Regions from separate parts of the Rhodococcus sp. 2G genome, predicted to be linked through region 2. Evidence: riboswitches for the same ligand, from Rfam matches in the RefSeq annotation. Region 2 holds a riboswitch; each other region holds the start of a gene.
The links. A riboswitch is a leader RNA that binds a small molecule or an ion and turns the genes downstream of it on or off. The one in region 2 is predicted to bind S-adenosylmethionine.
Positions count from the first base shown of each region.

Region 1: another riboswitch for S-adenosylmethionine. It lies ahead of BO226_RS23450 (aminotransferase class V-fold PLP-dependent enzyme); the one in region 2 lies ahead of metX (homoserine O-acetyltransferase MetX).
Region 3: another riboswitch for S-adenosylmethionine. It lies ahead of BO226_RS15430 (LLM class flavin-dependent oxidoreductase); the one in region 2 lies ahead of metX (homoserine O-acetyltransferase MetX).

Region 1 covers NZ_CP018063.1:4,938,079-4,945,259, reverse strand. Annotated here, with positions in the region: gene BO226_RS23465 (YbaK/EbsC family protein) at 1-412, shown strand, start outside; gene BO226_RS23460 (winged helix-turn-helix domain-containing protein) at 632-1,162, shown strand; gene BO226_RS23455 (LLM class flavin-dependent oxidoreductase) at 1,225-1,842, opposite strand; gene BO226_RS23450 (aminotransferase class V-fold PLP-dependent enzyme) at 2,051-3,364, opposite strand; SAM riboswitch class IV at 3,433-3,550, opposite strand; gene BO226_RS23445 (Pls/PosA family non-ribosomal peptide synthetase) at 3,716-7,181, shown strand, end outside.
Region 2 covers NZ_CP018063.1:2,826,927-2,834,107, reverse strand. Annotated here, with positions in the region: partial or broken gene BO226_RS28120 (glycosyltransferase) at 1-7, opposite strand, end outside; gene BO226_RS13390 (wax ester/triacylglycerol synthase domain-containing protein) at 828-2,303, shown strand; gene BO226_RS13385 (bifunctional methylenetetrahydrofolate dehydrogenase/methenyltetrahydrofolate cyclohydrolase) at 2,309-3,163, shown strand; gene BO226_RS13380 (DUF3017 domain-containing protein) at 3,190-3,474, shown strand; gene metX (homoserine O-acetyltransferase MetX) at 3,471-4,598, opposite strand; SAM riboswitch class IV at 4,733-4,844, opposite strand; gene BO226_RS13370 (NADP-dependent isocitrate dehydrogenase) at 5,115-6,332, shown strand; gene BO226_RS13365 (hypothetical protein) at 6,477-7,181, shown strand, end outside.
Region 3 covers NZ_CP018063.1:3,277,072-3,284,252, forward strand. Annotated here, with positions in the region: gene pta (phosphate acetyltransferase) at 1-645, opposite strand, end outside; gene fgd (glucose-6-phosphate dehydrogenase (coenzyme-F420)) at 829-1,842, opposite strand; gene BO226_RS15425 (DUF559 domain-containing protein) at 1,968-2,828, opposite strand; partial or broken gene BO226_RS15430 (LLM class flavin-dependent oxidoreductase) at 2,952-3,359, opposite strand; SAM riboswitch class I at 3,757-3,849, opposite strand; gene BO226_RS15435 (sulfite exporter TauE/SafE family protein) at 3,999-4,772, shown strand; gene cobU (bifunctional adenosylcobinamide kinase/adenosylcobinamide-phosphate guanylyltransferase) at 4,836-6,182, opposite strand; gene BO226_RS15445 (ABC transporter ATP-binding protein) at 6,182-6,994, opposite strand; gene BO226_RS15450 (FecCD family ABC transporter permease) at 6,991-7,181, opposite strand, start outside.

The DNA.
Region 1 (7,181 bases), 2.1 Mb from region 2:
TCACGGTCTGATCGTCCAGCAGCCGGAGACCGTGCACACCGCTGAGCAGGCCGCCGCCGCGGTCGGTGTCGAGGTGGGCGCGATCGTGAAGTCGCTCGTCTTCCTGCTCGATGACGACCCGATCCTGCTGCTGGTGTCCGGGGCGCATCGCGTGTCGGTCGAGCGGACCGGCGAGCGGCTCGGCGGCGAACTCGTGCCGGCCTCCTCCGACCTGGTCACGGAGGTCACCGGCCAGCCGCTCGGTGGCGTCGCACCGCTCGGTCATCCCACGAACCTGCCCACCTACATCGACCGTGCGCTGCAGCACTACCCCGATCTGTGGGCGTCGGGTGGATGCCCGAACACACTGTTCCGGACCGTCTATTCGGAGCTCATGCGCATCACCGCGGCGATCGATGTCGACGTGGACTGAGACGGTCCACCTACCGGTACCACCGGCATCTCCATCCGGGTACACTTTCCGTCGTGACAGTCCGAGCGTGGAGCCGCAGGCATGTCGACCTGTGTCGCACCCGCTCGTGCCTCTGTGCGTTCTGAGATCCGCACCATCCCTTCCTCTTTTCCGGCGCCGCACTGCTGCGGGTAGTTGCCTGCCCGGCGCCGTTCACCTTCCGACCAGCGGAGCCCTTCCATGACCACGTCCTCCATCGAGAACCCGGCCGGCAGCTCGGTCGATTCCCCCGAACTCGTTCTCATCGTGCAGATCTCGGACACGAACGCCGGGTCGGCGGGCGATCTCGCCGCCCTCGCCGATGCTCTGCGGGAGACCGCGCTCGATCTGCTCCCGGGTGCGCGCACCCACACTCTTCTCAGCCCCGGCCCGACCCCTCTGGTCATCGATCTGCCGGCCCGCGGGCTGGTGCTCGACAATCAGCGGGTCGAGTTGAGTCACAGCGAATTCGAGATCCTCGCGCACCTGGTGCGGCGGCCCCGCGTCGCGGTGTCCCGCGCGGCATTGAGGCCGCTCGGCGCCGGATACTCGGAGAACGACGACTTCGACACCGACCGCGGCAACCGCAGTGTCGACGTCCATGTCTCCCGGATCCGTTCCAAGCTGGGACGTTTCGGCAACATCATCACCACTGTCCGTGGGTCGGGCTACCGGTTCGACCCCGATCCGCGCGTACACGTCGTCGAATCACTCGACCGCCGTACGGCGTGAACGCATGCGAAGGAGGGGCAGGAGTCGAAACTCCTGCCCCTCCTTCGCAATACCGATGCGTGTCAGGAAGCGCGCACGGATGTCCGAGCGCCCTCACCGAACCGGCGCAGGACCTCGACGACGGTCGGCGAGACCTCGACGAGGCCGCGCGACTCCAGCCACGGCAGCGTTCCGTCGACGAGATGCTCGACGGTGAACGGCGCGGCGAGCGGGATCAGCGTGACGCCGTCGGCGACCTGCACGGCATGGATGTCCGCGATCAGCCCGGCGAGACCGTGCGGCGTTCCGACATAGGACAGCGTGCCGGCCTCCCCGCGAGTCGATTCCGGGCGGGTGCGGCGGGTGCGGGCGGTGCGGGCATCGGAGGCGAGGACGATCTCGACGTCGACGAGCACCGTGACCGAATCGGGATCGCGGCCCTCCTCGGCGGCCTCTGCACGGATGCGGTCGCGCAGTTTCCCGGCTTCACGCAGGTCGGCGGCACGCACCCGCACGACGTTGGATACATCGGCGCTGAGGTCGAGCGGCGGGTCGCCGACACGTCCCAGGGTCAGGTCGGCCCAGTAGTCGGGCCCGGAGTGACCGGTGAGTTCGACGGCGACGCGCAACGGCCGGATCGCGGCGGACTCGACGACGGCCGGGTCTGCGGATACAGGGGTGACGGTGGATGCGACGGACATGGGATACCTCTCGGTACGGGCCGCGGAGCGGCACGGAGGGATAGGCCTGTGAGCCGGAAGACTGTGAGGGAGAAGACCTTCAGTCCGGACAGATTCCCGATGCCGTACGGCAGAGGTCGACATGACGACGGCACCAGCGTGCCGCAGCGATCGTCCTCGTCCGTCCCATGCGAATTACCCTACTGATCCTATGGGGAATTGTCGACCGTTAGACGCACGGAGATGCGTCGCCGTCGGTCGCTCCGAGGCCGGGACGCGTCTCCGGCGAGGGGTTCCACACGCCGGCGGTCTTCGCGTGCACCCACGTCGGCCCGTTCTCGACCAGCGACCGGAGCGCTCCGAGGAGCCGCTCGACATCGTCGGACGAGCTGCCGAGTCCGAGCGACGCCCGGACGGCTCCGCCGGCACGACCGACCCGCGCGAGCAGCGGGTGGGCGCAGAAGCGTCCGTCACGGACGCCGATGCCGTACTCGGCGGACAGATAGGAGGCGACGTGGCCGGGCTCGTAGCCGTCGACCGTGAAGGTGACGATCCCGACACTGTCGGCCGAATCGTTCCACAGCCGAAGCACTTCCACGCCGTCGATGGCCTGCAGACCGTCGACGAGCAGGGCGCACAGGGCCTCCTCGTGACGGATCACCGCGTCGGCGTCGAAACCGGCGAGCGCATCGCACGCGGCGGCAAGGGCGGCGACGCCGAGCACGTTGGGGGTGCCGGCCTCGTGACGCGCAGGGGCGCAGGACCATTCGGTGTGATCGAGGCGCACCTCGCGCACCGCGCCGCCACCGGCGAGGTACGGCTCGGCGGCGTCGAGCCAGTCTCGGCGGCCGACGAGCACTCCCGCACCGAACGGCGCGTACAGCTTGTGGCCGGAGAAGGCGAGGTAGTCCACACCGAGCTCGACGAGATCGACACGGCGATGGGGCACGAGCTGCGCACCGTCGACGAGGATCCGGGCACCGGAAGCGTGTGCGAGCTCGGCGAGTTCGGCGATCGGCAGGACCTCACCGGTGACGTTGGAAGCACCGGTGACGGCGAGCAGGGCCGCGGGTGCGCGCTGCAGTTCGACCGCGAGACGCCACACCGTCTCGGAGACGGTGTCCGCAGCCTCGACGATGCGAGAGTTCTTCCAGGGCAGCAGATTCGCGTGGTGCTCGATGTCGAGCACCACGACATCGCCGGGCACCGCACTCGCGAGCAGGTTCAGCGAATCGGTGGTGTTGCGCGTGAAGACGACGACCTGGTCGTCGGCCGCGCCGACGAAGCGCGACACGGAGGAGCGGGCGTCCTCGTAGGCGGTGGTGCTGATCCGCGAAGCGTATCCGGCGCCGCGGTGCACGCTCGCATAGAAGGGCAGCAGCTCGGTGATGCGGTCGGTGACGGCGGACAGCGCCGGTGCGCTCGCCGCGTAGTCGAAGTTCGCATAGGTGCAGGTACCCCCCTGGACGAGCGGAACCTGCACGTCACAGCCGGAAACGGTGGCAAAGGGAGCGATGCAGGTGGTGGTGGCTACAGCAGTCATGACAAATCCCTTGTGTACTCGGGGACCCGCCGGTGACGCCTACGACGGAGAATTCTCGTCGCCGGCGGAGTCCGCGCTTGCCGTGTCCGGTAGTGGATTCACGGCCCGGTCGTCACCCGGAGCACCCCACCGCGGTTGGAGGGTTGCCGACCAGCTAGCCGGGGCTTGACGCTGGTACTCATGACCTGGCGAAGAGAATGGCAGGACGACCGGGCCGTGTCAACCCCGCACAGCTCCGCGTCGCCCGGCACCGCACGACGCCGACACGCGTTCTGCGCGCCGAACGTTCACCTGCCGTCCACCCGGACGTGAGATAACCGGAAGCACCATCGAGCAGAAGGACCAGCGGAATTGCCAGCCATAACCTCGACCCCCGTCGGCCGGTCCCCCATCCCCGACGAGTTCCTCCGCGCGTCGCACGCTCCACCCGCCCGCACCCTCGTCGACCTGCTGCGGAGCACTGCCGAAGCACATCCCGACGCCCCCGCGATCGACGACGGCGCGACGGTCCTCGAATACGCCGAACTGGTCGAGGCGGTGATCGCCGGTGCGTATGCGCTGAACGACGCGGGCGTCGGGGCCGGCGACAGGGTCGGGGTCCGCATGACCTCCGGGCGCAGCGACCTGTATGTGACGATTCTCTCCATTCTCGCCGCGGGCGCCGCGTACGTCCCCGTCGACGCCGACGATCCCGACGAGCGGGCCGAACTCGTGTTCTCGGAAGCGCAGGTCACCGCCATCGTCACGGACGAGGGCATCGGACCGGGCACGGCCGCGCCGTCGGGCACCCCGGTGGTGCGGGGCCCGAACCTCGATGACGACGCGTGGATCATCTTCACCTCCGGTTCAACCGGAACACCGAAGGGTGTCGCCGTCACCCACCGCAATGCGGCGGCCTTCGTCGACGCGGAAGCGCGGATGTTCTGCCAAGGGGAGCCGCTCGGTCCCGGCGACCGGGTCCTGGCCGGGCTGTCCGTGGCGTTCGACGCCTCGTGCGAGGAGATGTGGCTCGCCTGGCGGCACGGCGCCTGCCTGGTTCCGGCGCCCCGCGCGCTCGTCCGCTCCGGCATGGACCTCGGGCCGTGGCTCGTCTCGCGCAACATCAACGTCGTCTCCACGGTGCCCACCCTCGCGGCGATGTGGCCGGCCGAAGCCCTCGAGGCGGTGCGTCTGCTCATCTTCGGTGGCGAGGCCTGCCCACCCGATCTCGTCGAACGTCTCGCGGTTCGGGGACGCGAGGTGTGGAACACCTACGGCCCCACCGAGGCGACGGTCGTGGCCTGCGCGTCGCTGATGGACGGCACCGGACCGGTCCGCATCGGCCTGCCCCTCGACGGATGGGATCTCGCCGTCGTGGACGCCGACGGCAACCCCGTCGAGGAGGGCGCGACCGGTGAACTCGTCATCGGTGGTGTCGGCCTCGCGCGCTACCTCGATCCGGCGAAGGACGCCGAGAAGTACGCTCCGATGCCCATGCTCGGCTGGGACCGCGCCTACCGCAGCGGTGATCTCGTGACGCTCGACCGCGCCGGTCTGCTGTTCCAGGGACGCGCCGACGACCAGGTCAAGATCGGTGGCCGCCGCATCGAACTCGGCGAGGTCGACAACGCACTGCAGAACCTGCCCGGCGTGGCGGGCGGTGCGTGCGCGGTCCGCAAGACGGCCGCGGGACATTCGATCCTCGTGGGATACCTCGCCTCCACCGATCCGGACTTCGACATCGCGTCGGCCCACGACCTGCTGTCCGAACAACTCCCGGCCGCGCTCGTCCCCCGACTCGCGCTCGTCGACGAACTGCCCACCCGCACGTCCGGCAAGGTCGACCGCAACGCTCTGCCGTGGCCGCTGCCCGGCGCCGATGCCGACTCGGTGGAAGCACTCGGTCTCGATCCCACCGCCGAATGGGTCGCCGAACTGTGGACCGACATCCTCGGCGCCCGGATCGAGGGCGTCGACGACGACTTCTTCGAACTCGGCGGTGGTTCCCTCGCGGCGGCGCAACTCGTCACGGCGCTGCGGAGCCGGTATCCGGAGATGACCGTCGCAGAACTGTACGACCACCCGAGGCTCGGATCGCTCGCCGTCTACCTCGACGAACTCGCGCCGACGGAAGCGGCGACACCGCGAGAGGTGACCCCGGTGCCGCGGCTCGCCCAGCTCGGGCAGATCGCCGTGACCGCCGTCCTCACCACCCTCACCGGACTGCAGTGGGTGACCTGGCTGGCGATCCTGAACAACGTCGTCGCGCTCGTCGTGGACGTGCCGTGGACCGTCACCCTGTCGTGGTGGTGGGTCGCGCTCGGTGTCCTGCTGTTCCTCACGCCCGTCGGGCGCATGGCGATCTCCGTCGCGGGTTCGCGTCTGCTCCTGCGCGGCATAGAGCCCGGAAGCTACCCACGCGGTGGGAGCGTCCATCTCCGGCTGTGGACGGCTCTGCGACTGTCCGAGGCCGTGGGTGCCGTGAACATCTCGAGCGCTCCCTGGATGCGGCAGTACGCGCGGGCGCTGGGAGCGAAGGTCGGCCGCGACGTCGACCTGCACAGTCTTCCACCGGTCACCGGTCTCCTCGAACTCGGCGACGGGTGTGCCGTCGAGCCGGAGGTGGACCTCGGCGGCTACTGGGTGGACGGCGACGTCGTCCACATCGGAAGCATCCGGATCGGTGCCGGCGCCACGGTGGGCGCCCGCTCGTTTCTGGCCCCCGGCGCGCGGATCGGTAAGGACGCCGAAGTGGAGGCCGGATCCGCGGTGTTCGGTCGCGTGAAGGCCGGGCAGAACTGGTCGGGCTCCCCCGCCCGCAAGGCCGGCAAGGCCGACCGGCCGTGGCCCGCCGCGATACCGCCGCGGGGCGGCAGGTGGGTGCCGGTCTACGCGCTGTCGTCGATCCTGCTCGGCGGCCTGCCCGTCGTCTCGATCGCCGCCGGGGTCGCGCTGCTCGTGTGGTGGGTGCACGACACCCCCACCGTCTCCGACGCCGTGGTGCACTCCCTGGCGATGCTGCCCGTCGCGGCGCTGCTGACGATGTTCGTCTTCGCCCTGCTCACCCTGACGGCCGTGCGACTGCTTGCCGTCGGGATGACCGAGGGCTGGCATCCCGTGCGCAGCCGCGTGGGCTGGCAGGTGTGGTTCACCGAGCGCCTCATGGACTCCTCGCGCACCTTCCTGTTCCCGCTCTACGCGTCGATGCTCACCCCGATCTGGCTCCGATTGCTCGGCGCCGACATCGGTAAGGACGTCGAGGCGTCGACCGTGCTGATGGTTCCCAAGTTCACCAAGGTCGCCGATGGAGCGTTCCTCGCCGACGACACGATGGTCGCCTCCTACGAACTCGGCGGCGGGTGGCTGTACATCTCGCATGCGAAGGTCGGCAAGCGTGCCTTCCTCGGCAACTCGGGTATGGCGGCGCCGGGTCGGCGCGTCCCGAAGCACGGGCTCGTCGCGGTGCTCTCCGCGGCTCCGGAGAAGGCGAAATCCGGCTCGTCGTGGCTGGGCAGTCCCCCGGTGCGCCTGCGGCGCGCAAGCGGTGACAGCGACGCGAGCCGCACCTTCGCACCGCCGCTGAAACTGAAGATCGCGCGCGGCGCGGTGGAGACCTTCCGGCTCGTGCCCATGGTCGTCACCTACGGCATCGGGCTCGGTGTGCTCTTCGCACTCAACACCCTCGCCGTGCACTGGGGCTATCTCGCCGCTGCGCTGCTGGGCGGTCTCGTGCTCATGGTGGCCGGAGCCGTGGCGTGCCTCGTGACCGTGATCGCGAAATGGCTCGTCGTCGGTCGGATCGGACGCGTCGAGCACCCGCTGTGGAGTTCGTTCGTGT
Region 2 (7,181 bases):
CGTACACGCGGTGGGGCTTCTCGCCGCTACGAAGCCAGTCGATCGCAGGGTGTTCGCGGGATGCGAGCGACGGGCCGGCCCTGTCGAGACGGCTGTGGGAGGCAACGGGACATCAGGATCACGGAACGACGGTGGGAACGGTGAGATGACCAAATCCTGTGTCAGGAAAGAGCACTCGTGATCGGAAGGGAGGTCGTGGGCGGCCCGTAGTCGTCCCAGTGGCTCACGGATGCGGTCGATCCGGGTGAGTGCTCCGGACGCGATGACGGCGACCACCACGCGGGGAACGGCGGCGTGCTCGGCCGCCGTCATCGCACCGAAGTCCATCTCGTCGCAGATCACCAGATCCGGATGCCAGCGGTCGATGACATCGCGGACCAGGTCGAATCGTCGCGCCGCGAGCACACCGGCGAAGTGGGTGCCGATCACCGAGTACTCGTGGTCGAGGTCGGGAGGAGCGAGCGTGCCCGTGGACCGACCGGAAGGAGATGTCGTCTCCCCCTCGGGGAAGTGTGCGTCGAAGCCTTCGGTGCCTGCGAGGACGTCCGCCTCCCCGCACACGCCGAGACGGTGGCCGGCCCCGCGCAGGACGTCGGCGATCGGGAGCATCGGTGCGAGATGGCCGAGGCCGCCTGCGAACGAGAACAGGACGCGACGCGCGGCCCGGCCTCGTGTACTGCCGGTCGTCGATCCGACTCGGTGCGCCATGGCCGAATTACACCGCTCCGCGCTCGTGTACGCGAATCGTCGACCGGGTGTGGCCCCGAGCGGTAACTGGTTCAATCGAGAGGCACGAGCAGCGGGCGACCCGGGAGAGAACCATCGCGATGACACGCCGACGCGGGATCAGACTGGCCGCGCGGGACGCGCTCCACGTCTTCGTGGGGGACACCGACCCCGAAGCTCCGCCGTCGACCATGGTGAGCTTCTACGTGTTCGACGCCCGGGGAGGCGAGGCCCCCATCCGCACACGTGGGGACGCCGTCACCTGGATCGGGGAGCGCCTGCATCGCACACCGGCGCTCACCCGACGCCTGCACCGCGTGCCGGCGAACCTCGACTTCCCGTACTGGGTCGAGACCGGCGTCGATCCGGACGATCACGTCCGGTACGAGACGATCGGACCGACCTCGCGCAGCGGGTTGCATCGGCTGCTCGCGTCGATGAAGGAACGCTGCCTCGATCTGTCCGCACCGCCGTGGGAAGTGCACGTCCTGACCGACATCCGCGGTGTCGAGGACCTTCCCGAGGGCGCCACCATCGTCGCGTTGCTCCTGCACCACTCGGTGACCGACGGGCTCGGAGCCGTCGAGATCGCTCGTGCACTGCTCGACGATCCGGCTGCCGCCCCTTCGACGGGAGGACGCGTCGTCGCCGTGCCGGGACCGGTCCGCGCGGCGGTCTCGCTGCCCTTCCGGTACGCGAGGATGCTCCCGGCTCTGGTCGCAGCACGTCGCGCTCGACGAGCACTGGGTGGTCTCACCGCATCGGGGGAGATCACCGCCCCCCGGCCGCAGCGTCCCCGCACCCGCTTCGACACCGACGCCGGCAGCGCCTGGCAGCTCGGCGTCGTCCGTATGCCGTTGCCGGAGGTGCGTGCCGTCGCGCGCGCCACGGATACCTCGGTGAACGACGTGATCCTGACGGTCGTCTCGGGCGGACTACGCGCCTACCTCGCATCCTACGAGGAAATTCCCGCCGATTCACCGGCGGCGATCGTTCCGGGATCCCTCCGGGACGGAGCGGGAGCGGAGTCGGAGAACAAGGTCACGCTCATGTATGTCGACCTGCACCTCGATCGGGCTGATCCGCGCGAGCGACTCCGCCGAGTCCACGAGTCGGCCGCTCTCGAGAAACAGCGCATCCGGCGTCCGGAGTCGGCTGCCTCCGTTGCGGCGGTGGATGCATCGCCCGCGTTCGACCTGGCGATGACGATCCGGAGAGCGCACCGCGGGCGGGTGGGGCCTACGGGAGACGTGGTGCCGCTGGCCAAAACCACCGTGACGAATGTGCCGCGCGGGCCGGTCGAGGGCCTCCGATTCGGTGGCAGTCCCGCCGTCGAGGCGATCGGTACTCCGATGCTCAACCGGAACTACAGTCTCGTCCACTCCGTGACCTCGCTCGGCGAGGTTCTCACCTTGTCTTTTCTGGCCTCGGACTCTTGCATGCCCGACCCCGAGCAGTACGAGCGGCACCTCGCCGAAGCCTTCGCGGAACTATCCCGGGACTGCCTGCCTCCCGGCGCGCGGACGGTTTCCGGTACCGGCCGCGATTCGACGCCGGACGGGCGCCTGGAAGAATGAACGACGTGACTTCGACGATCCTGGACGGCAAAGCAACCCGCGACGAAATCTTCGAGGACCTGAAGGTCCGCGTGGATGCGCTGAAGGCCAAAGGCGTCACGCCCGGTCTCGGCACGATCCTCGTCGGCGACGATCCGGGATCCGCGGCCTATGTGCGCGGTAAGCACAACGACTGCGCGAAGGTCGGCATCACGTCGATCCGCAAGGATCTGCCCGCCGACATCACCCAGGAACAGCTGTTCGAGGCGATCGACGAGCTCAACGCCGACCCTGCCTGCACCGGCTACATAGTCCAGCTCCCGCTGCCGAAGCATCTCGACGAGAACGCGGCGCTCGAGCGCATGGATCCGGGCAAGGACGCCGACGGATTGCACCCGGTCAACCTCGGCCGGCTCGTGCTCGGCAAGGAGGCTCCGCTGCCCTGCACGCCGCGCGGCATCATCCACCTGCTGCGCCGCTACGACGTGGAGATCGCCGGCGCGCACGTGGTGGTGGTCGGTCGTGGCGTCACCGTCGGCCGCCCGATCGGTCTGCTGCTGACCCGTCGTTCGGAGAACGCGACGGTCACCCTCTGCCACACCGGCACTCGTGATCTCGCTGCAGAGGTGCGTCGCGCCGACATCATCGTCGCCGCCGCAGGTGTTCCCGGGCTGGTGACGGCGGACATGGTCAAGCCCGGCGCCGCTGTGCTGGACGTGGGTGTCTCCCGCACCGAGGACGGACTGCGCGGCGACGTCGCCGCGGACGTGCGCGAGGTCGCGGGCTTCGTGTCCCCGAACCCCGGTGGCGTCGGACCGCTCACCCGCGCCTTCCTGCTGACCAACGTCGTGGAGCGGGCCGAGCTGCTCGCGACCCGATAAGCGGGTCGACGACCCCGGGAGACGAGATGGCTCAGGCTATGCGATTCACGCGTCTGAACCTGCCGCTGCTCGCGGTCACCCTGGTGATCGCGGCAGCGGTGATCTTGGTGATCGCCGATCGGTGGCGACGCGGAGCGTTCGTCTTCGGCGGCGCCACCATCCTCGCCGGCCTGTTCCGCTGGGCTCTCGACGAGGACAAGGTCGGTGTCCTCGCGGTACGCGGCAAGGCGTTCGACGTCGCCTCGATGATGGTCGTCGGCGGAATCGTGGTAGCGCTCGCCGCGTCGATCGACCCGCTGGGAACCGACTAGCCCTCGGCGAGCTTCATCAGTTCGACGAGGAGCTTCGCGACCTCGTCGGCCTCGGTGAGGAATCCGTCGTGTCCGTCGCGGGAGACGAGCACACGCAGGTCGCCCGATCCCGGGAGCAGATCGGCGATCTCCTGCTGCAGGCGCAGCGGGTACAGGCGGTCGGAGTCGACGCCGGCGACGATCGTCGGGACCGGGGTGGACGCGAGTGCGGCCTCGACGCCGCCGCGTCCGCGCCCGACGTCGTGCCGGTTCATCACGTCGGACAACACCACGTAGGTACCGGGATCGAAACGCGCGACGAGCTTGCGCGCCTGGTGCTCGAGATAGCTCTGCACGGCGTACCGGCCGCCGCGCCACGGGTCCTCGTCGTCCTGGGGTAGATTCCCGAAGCGCGTGTCGAGTTCGAGTTCGGTCCGGTAGGTGAGGTGCGCGATGGTCCGGGCGATGGCGAGTCCGGCTTCGGGACGCCGCCCCGTGCCGTAGTAGTCGCCGCCCTGCCAGTCGGGGTCGGCCGTGATGGCAGCCATCTGCGCGGTCTGGGTGCCGATCTGGTCGGCGGTCGCGCGGGCACCGGTGGCGAGGACGAGCGACGCTCGCACCCGCTCCGGGTACGCGATGATCCACTCGAGGGTGCGCATGCCACCCATCGATCCGCCGGTCACGGCGGCGGGGACGTCGATGCCGAGCCTGTCGAGCAGCGCCACCTCGGCCGCCACCTGGTCGCGCACGGTGATCAGCGGGAAGCGGGATCCCCAGGCCTTGCCGTCGGGTGCGGTGCTGCCGGGGCCGGTGGTGCCGCGGCACCCGCCGAGAATGTTCGTCGAAACCACGCACCAGCGGTCGGTGTCGATCGGAGCACCGGGGCCGACCATGCCCGACCACCAGCCGGGGGACGGATGGTCCGGTCCGGCGGGGCCGGTGACGTGCGAGTCGCCGGTGAGGGCGTGTTCGACGAGCACCACGTTGTCGCGGGCGGGGGACAGTTCGCCCCACCTCTGCACGGCGACGGTGACGTTCGGCAGCGTCTCGCCGCTCTCGAGCGCGAGATCACCGATGTCGATGGTGTCGAGGCGTCCGTCTGCCGGGGGCAGTTCGACGCGACGCCGCTCGGTGCCCGCCGTCAAGAGATGACCGCCTCGAGGCTCGCGGTGGGCTGGCAGCGCCGGCTGCGGATGTCGGTCATCGCGTCCTTCCGGCGGTGATGGGAGGTGTGATCGTGGCTTGCGTGCGACAGCACATCATCATCTCAGTCCTCCCGACAACAGGCTTGTCGGTGGGGTTCCACCGACCGTGTCATCACCCGGAGCACCCCACCCCGGTCGGAGGGTTGCCGGCCAGCAAGCCGGGGCTTGACGCTGGCACTCATGACTTTCCCGGCAGTCTAGCGACTCTCCGTTGCAGGGTCTTTATGCACCCTCTGAACATCCCTGACCAGCAGGAAAGTTACCGGTCGGTAGGGCGTGAGGGTGGGACGAGGCGCTTTGCGGTCGTCGGCAATAGCAGTACGCTTGTCATGTTTGGCCGCGGTTCAGGACGTGGACACGGCCATGCTCGCTGCTCGCGAGCCGACGGCGACCGCACCCACAAAGTGCGGTCGATTGGGGACCTACAGAAACGTCCTAGGAGGACACGAAACGCATATGTCCAAGATCAAGGTTGAAGGTAAGGTCGTCGAGCTCGACGGCGACGAGATGACCCGCATCATCTGGCAGTTCATCAAGGACAAGCTGATCCACCCGTACCTGGACGTGGATCTCGAGTACTACGACCTCGGCGTGGAGAACCGCGACGCCACCGACGACCAGGTGACGGTCGATGCGGCGAACGCCATCAAGAAGCACAACGTCGGCGTCAAGTGCGCCACCATCACCCCCGACGAAGCGCGTGTCGAGGAGTTCGGCCTGAAGAAGATGTGGCGGTCGCCCAACGGCACCATCCGTAACATCCTCGGCGGCACCATCTTCCGCGCGCCCATCATCATCTCGAACGTGCCGCGTCTGGTGCCGGGCTGGACCAAGCCCGTCATCGTCGGCCGTCACGCGTTCGGCGATCAGTACCGCGCCACCGACTTCAAGGTCGACCGCCCGGGCACCGTCACCATCACCTTCACGCCCGAGGACGGCAGCGAGCCGATCCAGCACGAGGTCTGCCAGATCCCCGAGGACGGCGGCGTCGTGATGGGTATGTACAACTACAAGAAGTCCATCCAGGACTTCGCGCGCGCCTCGCTCTCGTACGGCCTGCAGCGCAACTACCCGGTCTACCTGTCGACCAAGAACACGATCCTGAAGGCCTACGACGGCATGTTCAAGGACGAGTTCCAGCGGATCTACGAGGAAGAGTTCAAGGCGGAGTTCGACGCCGCCGGTCTCACCTACGAGCACCGCCTCATCGACGACATGGTCGCATCGTCCCTCAAGTGGGAGGGCGGCTACGTCTGGGCCTGCAAGAACTACGACGGCGACGTCCAGTCCGACACCGTCGCGCAGGGCTACGGCTCGCTGGGGCTGATGACCTCCGTCCTGATGACCCCGGATGGCAAGACCGTCGAGGCGGAGGCCGCACACGGCACCGTCACCCGGCACTACCGTCAGCACCAGCAGGGCAAGCCGACGTCGACCAACCCGATCGCGTCGATCTTCGCCTGGACCCGTGGCCTCGAGCACCGCGGCAAGCTGGACAACACCCCCGAGGTCATCGAGTTCGCGCAGCAGCTCGAGGACGTCGTCATCAAGACCGTCGAAGCCGGTCAGATGACCAAGGACCTCGCCCTGCTCGTCGGCCCCGAGCAGGGCTGGCTGACCACCGAGGAGTTCCTCGCAGCGCTCGACGAGAACCTGCAGAAGGCTCGCGCCTGATCTTCCGCTCCGTTCTCGACAGCACGTACACGGGACGCCCCAATCGGGCGTCCCGTGTCGTGTTCCCGAGCACTCCCGGCACCGGCTACCGTTTCGTGTACCACTGTCAGTCGCATCACCGTAGGGCTCGGGAGGAGGACGGCCGTGACCACCACTGCCACCGACTCCGAAGCCCGCGGCGGAGCGCACGCACGCCGGCGGTTCTGGACCCGGGTATGGATGCTGATGTTCGGCTCGGCGCTGGCCTACCTGCCCGTCGCGCTCGCGCCGAATCTGATCCACGCGATCGCCCGCCGCACCGACGAACTGGCCTACGACCGGTCCACGCCGGTGCGCAGCGGCGTGCTCACCACCCTCACGATGGGTGAGGCCGCCGCCGTCCTCGGGGTGCTCGCCGCCCTCGTCATCGCGCTCAATCTCATCGCGTGGTCGCTCGGACCGGTCATCGCCGCCGAGGGTTCGTCCCGATCGACCGAGGCGTTGCGCCTCGAGCACCTCGAACTGTGCGGGTCGGTGTTCGGTGTCGGAGCGACGATGACCTTCGTCGCAGCGCTGCTCGACGGTCTCCCACACTCCGTGGATCTGGCGGCGCTGCTGCTGTTCCCGGCGGTCTTCGTGATCGTGGTACTCAGCCAGGACCTGTTCCTCGCGACCCAACGCGGCGTCGGTGCCCGCCGTCGTCTGCGCCGGGAGGCGTCGCTGCTGCGCCGACGTGAACTGCTCGCCACGGCGGCGAGGCTGCGACCGGGCGACCCGCGGGTCGCCGGCCACCCCTTCGCGGCGCTCGCCGTCGAACTCGCGGTCCTGGCCGTCGTCACGGTGGTGACGGGGTTCCTCATGATCGTGGTG
Region 3 (7,181 bases), 450 kb from region 2:
CGCGGTCTGCAGCTCGGCCATCGTCGGCGCGACCAGTGCGGGCACCTCCGGGAGCGTCCACACCGGTTCGGTGCGGTCGCCGAGAGCCCGGGCGATCTCGTCGAGTGCATGGGGGTCGCAGCGGTTCACCACCACCGCGCCGAGATGCGCATGCTGTCCCGCGAGCTCGTTCGCACACACACCGGCGAGCTGGGCGATCTCCGAGGGCGTGCGGCGGGAACCGCGCAGGACGAGCAGTACCGGGGCGTCGAGGTTCGCCGCGATGCGGGCGTTGTACGACAGTTCGCTGGGGTTGGCGATCTCGGTGTAGTCGCTGCCGACGATGACGACGGCGTCGCAGCGGTCCGCCACCGCGTGGTACTTGCCGACGATGTCGCTGAGCGCGGCGTCCGGGTCGTCGTGGACGTCGTCGTAGGTGACGCCGATGCAGTCCTCGTAGGCGAGGTCGACGGTGGTGTGTTCGAGCAACAGTTCGAGGATGTAGTCGATGTCGCTGTCGGAGCGCGCGATGGGACGGAAGACACCGACGCGGGCGGTGGACGCGCACAGCGTCTGCAGCACGCCCAGGGCGACCGTCGACTTCCCGGTGTCCCCTTCCGGAGCTGCGATGTAGATGCTCGAGACGGACCCTGCAGCAGCACTCATGGATTCCACCCTAACTGCAAACTTTGCTCCGTCCCGCGTACCCGCGCGCACGCCCGGCCGGAGGTGTCCGGCCGGGCATGGGAGTCGCGGGATGTCAGGACTGGGTCTGCAGCACGCGCGGGGTGTCGGGCTGCTCGGTGCCGCTCCTACTCAGCGGAGAAGCGGCACCTTGCGGGTCGGACGTCAGGTGAGTGCGCGCAGGCGCGGGGCGAGGTCGCGCTCGAACAACTCCAGGAACCGCTTCTGATCATGACCCGGCGCATGGAACACCAGATGATTCAACCCCGCATCGACATACGCCCTGACCTGCTCGACCGCCTCGTCCGGATCCGACGCCACGATCCACCGCTTGGCGACCTGCTCGATCGGCAACGCATCCGCCGCCGCCTCCATCTCCATCGGATCGTCGATGGAATGCTTCTGCTCCGGCGTGAGCGACAGCGGTGCCCAGAACCGGGTGTTCTCCAACGCCTTGTCCGGATCGGTGTCGTACGAGATCTTGATCTCGATCATCTTGTCGATCTGCGCGACATCCCGCTCCGCCTTCTCCGCCCCCTCCGCCACGGCCGGCAACAGTTTGTCGGTGTAGAGCTCCATGCCCTTGCCGGAGGTGCAGATGAACCCGCCCCCCGCGCGTCCGGCATAGCGGGCCACGACCGGGCCACCGGCGGCGACGTAGACCGGGATGCCACCCTCGGGCACGTCGTAGATCGACGCCCCCTTGGTGGTGTAGTACTCGCCCTCGAAATCGACCCGGTCTCCGCGCCACAACTCGCGCATCAACCGCACCGATTCGCGCAGCCGGGCGAAACGTTCCTTGAACTCCGGCCACTGGCCGGCGTAGCCGGTGGCGATCTCGTTGAGTGCTTCACCGGTGCCGACCCCGAGGAAGATCCGTCCCGGATACAGACACCCCATCGTCGCGAAGGCCTGCGCGATCACCGCCGGGTTGTACCGGAACGTCGGCGTGAGCACACTCGTGCCCAGCTGCAACCTTTCGGTGCGCTCCCCCACAGCGGTCATCCACGCCAACGAGAACGGCGCATGCCCACCGTTGTGCCGCCACGGCTGGAAATGATCCGACACCGTCGCCGAATCCATCCCGTGCGCCTCGGCCAACACACCCAACTCCACCAGCTCGCGCGGGCCGAACTGCTCCGCCGACGCCTTGTATCCCAACTTCAAACCCTGAGCCACAGATTCCTCCGACCGTTCGCGTTCCGATGTCCCCGAGTATGCCCACCGGACGCTCGTCGTCGGTCGAGACCGACGTTGTGTTCGAAATTCACCGAAGAATCGCACACAACACCGGTCTCGACAGGTCACCCGAGGGCACCGGCGCGGTGCAACGCGCGTCGCACCCTTTCGACGAGGACTCGAGGTCGCCGATACAGCAGGTCGGCGCCGACACGCACCACGGTCCAACCGAGCTCCGACAGCAACGCATAGCGGTCGATGTCGATGGTCCGCTGTACTCGGTCGGTCCAGTGCTGCGCACCGTCGTACTCGACGAGGACCCTCCACTGCTTCCAGCCCATGTCCGCACGTGCCACGAACCGCCCACCGTCGTAGATCTCGATCTGCGTCTCCGGCACGGGCAGACCGGACCGGACGATCAGCAGCCGCGTGTGCGTCTCCGGTGGTGACGCGGCACCTCCGTCGACGAGTTCGAGAACCTTCCGTACGGACGCGAGGTGCCGAGCGCCCTTGTTCCGAGCGGCCACCGCTTCGATCTCGTGGACCTTCGTTCCGGTCGCATTGCAGAGCGCGTCCACCATTTCGACGCACCGATCGAGGTCCGCACCGCGCGCGAGGTCGAAGGCCGTTCGGGCCGGTATCGTCACCGTCATTCCGTCGACGACGCAGGATTCGATGTCGTCGACGCTGCGAACGATGATGCCCGGCGTCGAGTGCAGTTTTCCGGGCCGCACGATCTCCGCGGGCAACGACGCGTCGAGCCAACGGGTCCCGTGCACGGCGGCTGCGGACGGTCCGGCCAGTACCCCGGCGCCTCCGGTCCACAACCAGGCGGCCTTCGCGCGTAGCAGCGCGGTCGCTTCGACTCCCGGAGCGACGTACACATTGCGATGAAGCTTCACGAAGTAGTGCCGAAGTTGATACCGCGTCACCGATCCGGCCGCCAGTGCATCGGTGCCGGCGAACGGTTCGTGGAAGTCGACCATGAGCGCGAGCGTGCCCGGTCTCCTGCGTTCCCGGTACCCCGAATCCGCCGTCTGTGGAGAACTTTCGACGTTATCCCCAGACGCGCCGAATCGAGACCGGTGTTGTTGTCGATTTCTCGCGAGTTATCGACAACAACACCGGTCTCGACGAACGTCCTCGTGGCCGTGGGTGACCGAGGTGACGACGAGTTCGTCGGCGTCCGTTACTCGGCGGAGGGTGTCGAGACGCTCCGCCACCGAGCTCGGCGCCCCCACGAACTGGGTGACGATGCGGTCGTCGACGAGGGCTCGCTCCTCGTCGGTCAGCGGCGGGGTGGTCTCCGGGTCCGGGTACGGGATCGCGCCGTGGCCCGAGCGGATGCTGTGCGTCCAATGCCCGTAGGTCGACGCCAACTCGCGTGCGGTGGCGTCGTCGTCGGCGACCACCGCGTCGGCCGAGACCACCACGTAGGGCTTCCTCAGGATCGGCGACGGACGGAACGCCGACCGGTACGCCTCGACCGCTTCGACTGTCGTGCCCGGGTGGACGTGCTCACGGCGACGTCCTGTGGGCGGGAGCCATCGGAATGGGCCTTTCGGGAATGCCGGGTGTGGGAAAGCGAGGGTGCAGACGTGGGTCCCGGCCCGTCCCCCTGCGGACGGGCCGGGACTCACGCGGCGAAGAACGACGGGAGGTTCGGCGAGCGGTTCGGCTCAGCGACGACACCGGTGCGAAGTACCGCTATGACACCGGTGCGAAGTACCGCTATGACACCGGTGCGGAGTACCGCCGTGACACCGCTGCGGAGTACCGCCGTGACACCGCTGCGGAGTACCGCCGTGACACCGCTGCGGAGTACCGCCGTGACACCGCTGCGAAGTACCGCGGCACAGGTCGATGTGCAGGCGGCACCACGAGGCGCGCTCGGTCCAGCGGGTCATGCTCGTTCCTCCATCGATCCCGGCGGTAGCACCCGCACCCGCGTACGGGGGGTTGCTGCGACGTCGTAGAGCCAGGTCTCTCGGTCGCTCTGGATGGTCGCGCCTCAAGCTACGGAGTGCGGCACGCCGCGGAAAGGCTTTCTCTCACTGTGACGGAAATCCGTTCCTCGTCGAGACCGATGTCGATGTCGACGCGGTGCCCCGGCATCGACGACAAGGCCGGTTTCGGTACGCCGTAGACTCGCCTCGGTGACCCCGCTCGAACTCTTCCTCGTCGCATTGGCCGGACTGGGCGCCGGAGCGATCAACTCCCTCGTCGGATCCGGCACTCTCATCACCTTCCCGACGCTCGTCGCGTTCGGTGTGCCCCCGGTGACCGCGACGATGTCCAACGCGATCGGCCTGGTCGCTGGAGGTGTGTCAGGCACCTGGGGGTATCGGCGCGAGCTGCGCGGGCAATGGGAGCGGCTGCGATGGCAGATCCCGGCGTCGTTCTGCGGGGCACTGGTAGGAGCGTGGCTCCTGCTCCACCTGCCTGAGACCGTCTTCGAGACGGTCGTACCCATCCTGCTCCTCCTGGCCCTTACCCTCGTCGTGTTCCAGCCGAAGATCCAGGCGTGGGTGGCCCGCAGAACCGGCGACGACGCCGACGGCCACCTCGGACCGGTGCGGATGACACTGCTCGTCGTCGGCACTTTCGCCGTCGGCATCTACGGCGGCTATTTCACGGCGGCGCAGGGCATTCTGCTCATGGGTTTGTTCGGAGCGTTGCTGCACGACCACATCCAGCGACAGAACGCGGTGAAGAATCTGCTGTCGCTGGTGGTGAACGTCGTGGCCGCGTGCGCGTACATCCTGGTGGCGTTCGACCGGATCGACTGGACCGTGGCCGCACTGATCGCGGTGGGTTCTTTGATCGGTGGCTATCTCGGTTCCCACTACGGCCGGCGCCTGTCGCCGGTCGCGCTGCGGGCGGTGATCGTCGTGGTGGGGCTGATCGGGCTTTACCGACTGCTCGCCTGACGCACCACTTTCCGGAATTCGCCTCTGCCGGGGTTGTCCGCAGCGTTACGAGAAGAACAGGTATCAATTCGATTTCAGAGAAATGGGAATCCCCGCCACCACGAGAGTTGCCGACTCACTGGCCTCGGCGACCCGCGCATTGAGCCGACCCAGCATGTCGCGGAACAACCGCCCCGACGCACTCGCCGGCACCACACCACTGCCCACCTCGTTGCTGACCGCGACCACGGGGACCCGGGCCTGCCGCCACGCATCGAGGAGATCGTCGATGTCGGCGTCGACGGCAGCGGAATTCTCTGTGTTCCACACGTCGTGGAGGTCGAGTCGTGCCGTGAGCCAGGTTCCGAGACAGTCGACGAGCAGGGGTTCGTCCGCGTCCCGCAGTACCTTCGCCACGTCCGGGGTCTCGATCGTCGACCACGATTTCGGTCGTCTCTCCCGATGCAGTGCAACACGTTCCGCCCACTCCGCGTCACCCTCTCGTGTCCCGCCGGTGGCGACGTAGGTGACGGACGGGCAGGACGCGAGTAGTTCCTCGGCGTGCCGCGACTTGCCCGACCGCACTCCCCCGAGAACCAGCGTCCGATGCGGCACGACCGGAGTCCCTTCACCCACGTGGACCACCTCACCGTCACGACCGGGACGAGCATCCACCTGCTGCAGACGATTCCGCAGTTCGTCGATGGGCGGATTGTGGTGACCCAGATGCACTGCGACCACCTCGGTGTTCTCGGTGACGGCACCGACACCGCGCAGACCATCCACCATCGCGCCGAACTCGGGCAGGCCGAGGTGACCCTCGGACAATTCGGAACGGTCGCCGAAGGTTTCCTCGAGGAATACCGCGTCGAACCGGGCGTCGCGCACGGCCTCGAACCACTCGGCGAGCCACATCCCGGTGTCGCACGCCCACAGCAACCGCGACCCGCCGGGGCCCGACAGGTCGTACAGCACCGCGTCGCCGTCGCGGAAGACCTTGTGCCGTGCGGGAAGAACGCGCACCGAGTAGTCGCCGACGGTGAGCGAGTCCCCCGGCTCGACCGGCACGAAACGCACCGGCGCGTCGGGAGCCACCCAGGGTCTACAGGTGTCGAGCGCGTCGGCGGGACCTATCACATCGAGTTCGACGCCGGCGGCCACCCACGACCGGAACAACAATGCCTGCGGGCCCAGATGGTCTGCATGGGCGTGGGTCAGGAGGATATGCCGCACCTGCGCCAGCGACCTGCCGTGCCGCACGGCCGCGCGGGGCGCCTCCGGACCGCAGTCGAGCATCAGCACATCGTCGACGAGTGCCGCGGTCTGCCCGCGGATCTCGCCGCGACGGGCGGCATCCGCGCAGGATGCACACGTGCAGAACGGGTTCGGCCACCCGTCCGCCGCGCCGGTTCCCAGGAGCACGACCTCCATCAGTGGTCCTTCGTGCTGTCGCGGAGCGGGAGGACGGCGCGACCCGCCGGGCGGTCGAGGATCTCGACGCGGGCGCCGTAGACCTGCGCGATGCGTTCGGCGGTGAGGACGTCGTCGGGCGCTCCGTCGGCGACGACGTGCCCGCGATCGAGCAGTACGAGCCGTTCCCCGTATTGGGCGGCGGAGGTCAGGTCGTGCATCGCGGCGATGACGGTGAGGTCGCCTTCGGTGCGCATCGAATCGACGAGTTCGAGTACCTGCTGCTGGTGTCCGATGTCGAGTGCGCTGGTGGGTTCGTCGAGGAGCAGCACCCGGGGTTGCTGGGCGAGAGCGCGTGCGAGCACGACGCGCTGCAGCTCACCGCCGGACAGTTCGGTCGCGAGTCGCGGTGCGAACGCTTCGAGCTCGAGCCGTTCTACGATCCGGTCCACCACCTCGCGGTCGTGCGCGGTCTCGGATCCGAAGCGCGGGATGTGCGGGGTGCGGCCGAGATGGATCAGTTCCCTGACGGTGACACCTTCCGGCACCACGGGGCGTTGCGGCATCAGCGCGACCGCGCGTGCCATGTCCCGACGTCCGGCGCGCCCCGGCACGATGTCGGCGACCTGCAGGTGACCGGTGGCCGGCACGAGACCGGCGAGGACGTGCAGCAGGGTGGTCTTGCCCGACCCGTTGGGCCCGACCAGCGATAGCCAGGAGCCGGCGGTGACGTTCAGGTCGATCCCGTGCAGCACCTCGACGCCACCGCGTTCGGCGCTGAGCTGCCGGCACGACACCGTCATGGTCGGGGTGGTGAGAACATCGCTCTTCATCGGACACCTCGGCTCCGTCTGAGCACGACGAGGAAGAAGGGCGCCCCGATCGCCGCGGTGACGACACCGATCGGCAGTTCGGCGGGCGACATGACGGTGCGGGCCAGGACGTCCGCGAGGACGAGGAAGGACGCACCCACCAGCAGCGACAGCGGCAGCAGGAGACGGTGGCCGGGTCCGGCGAGCA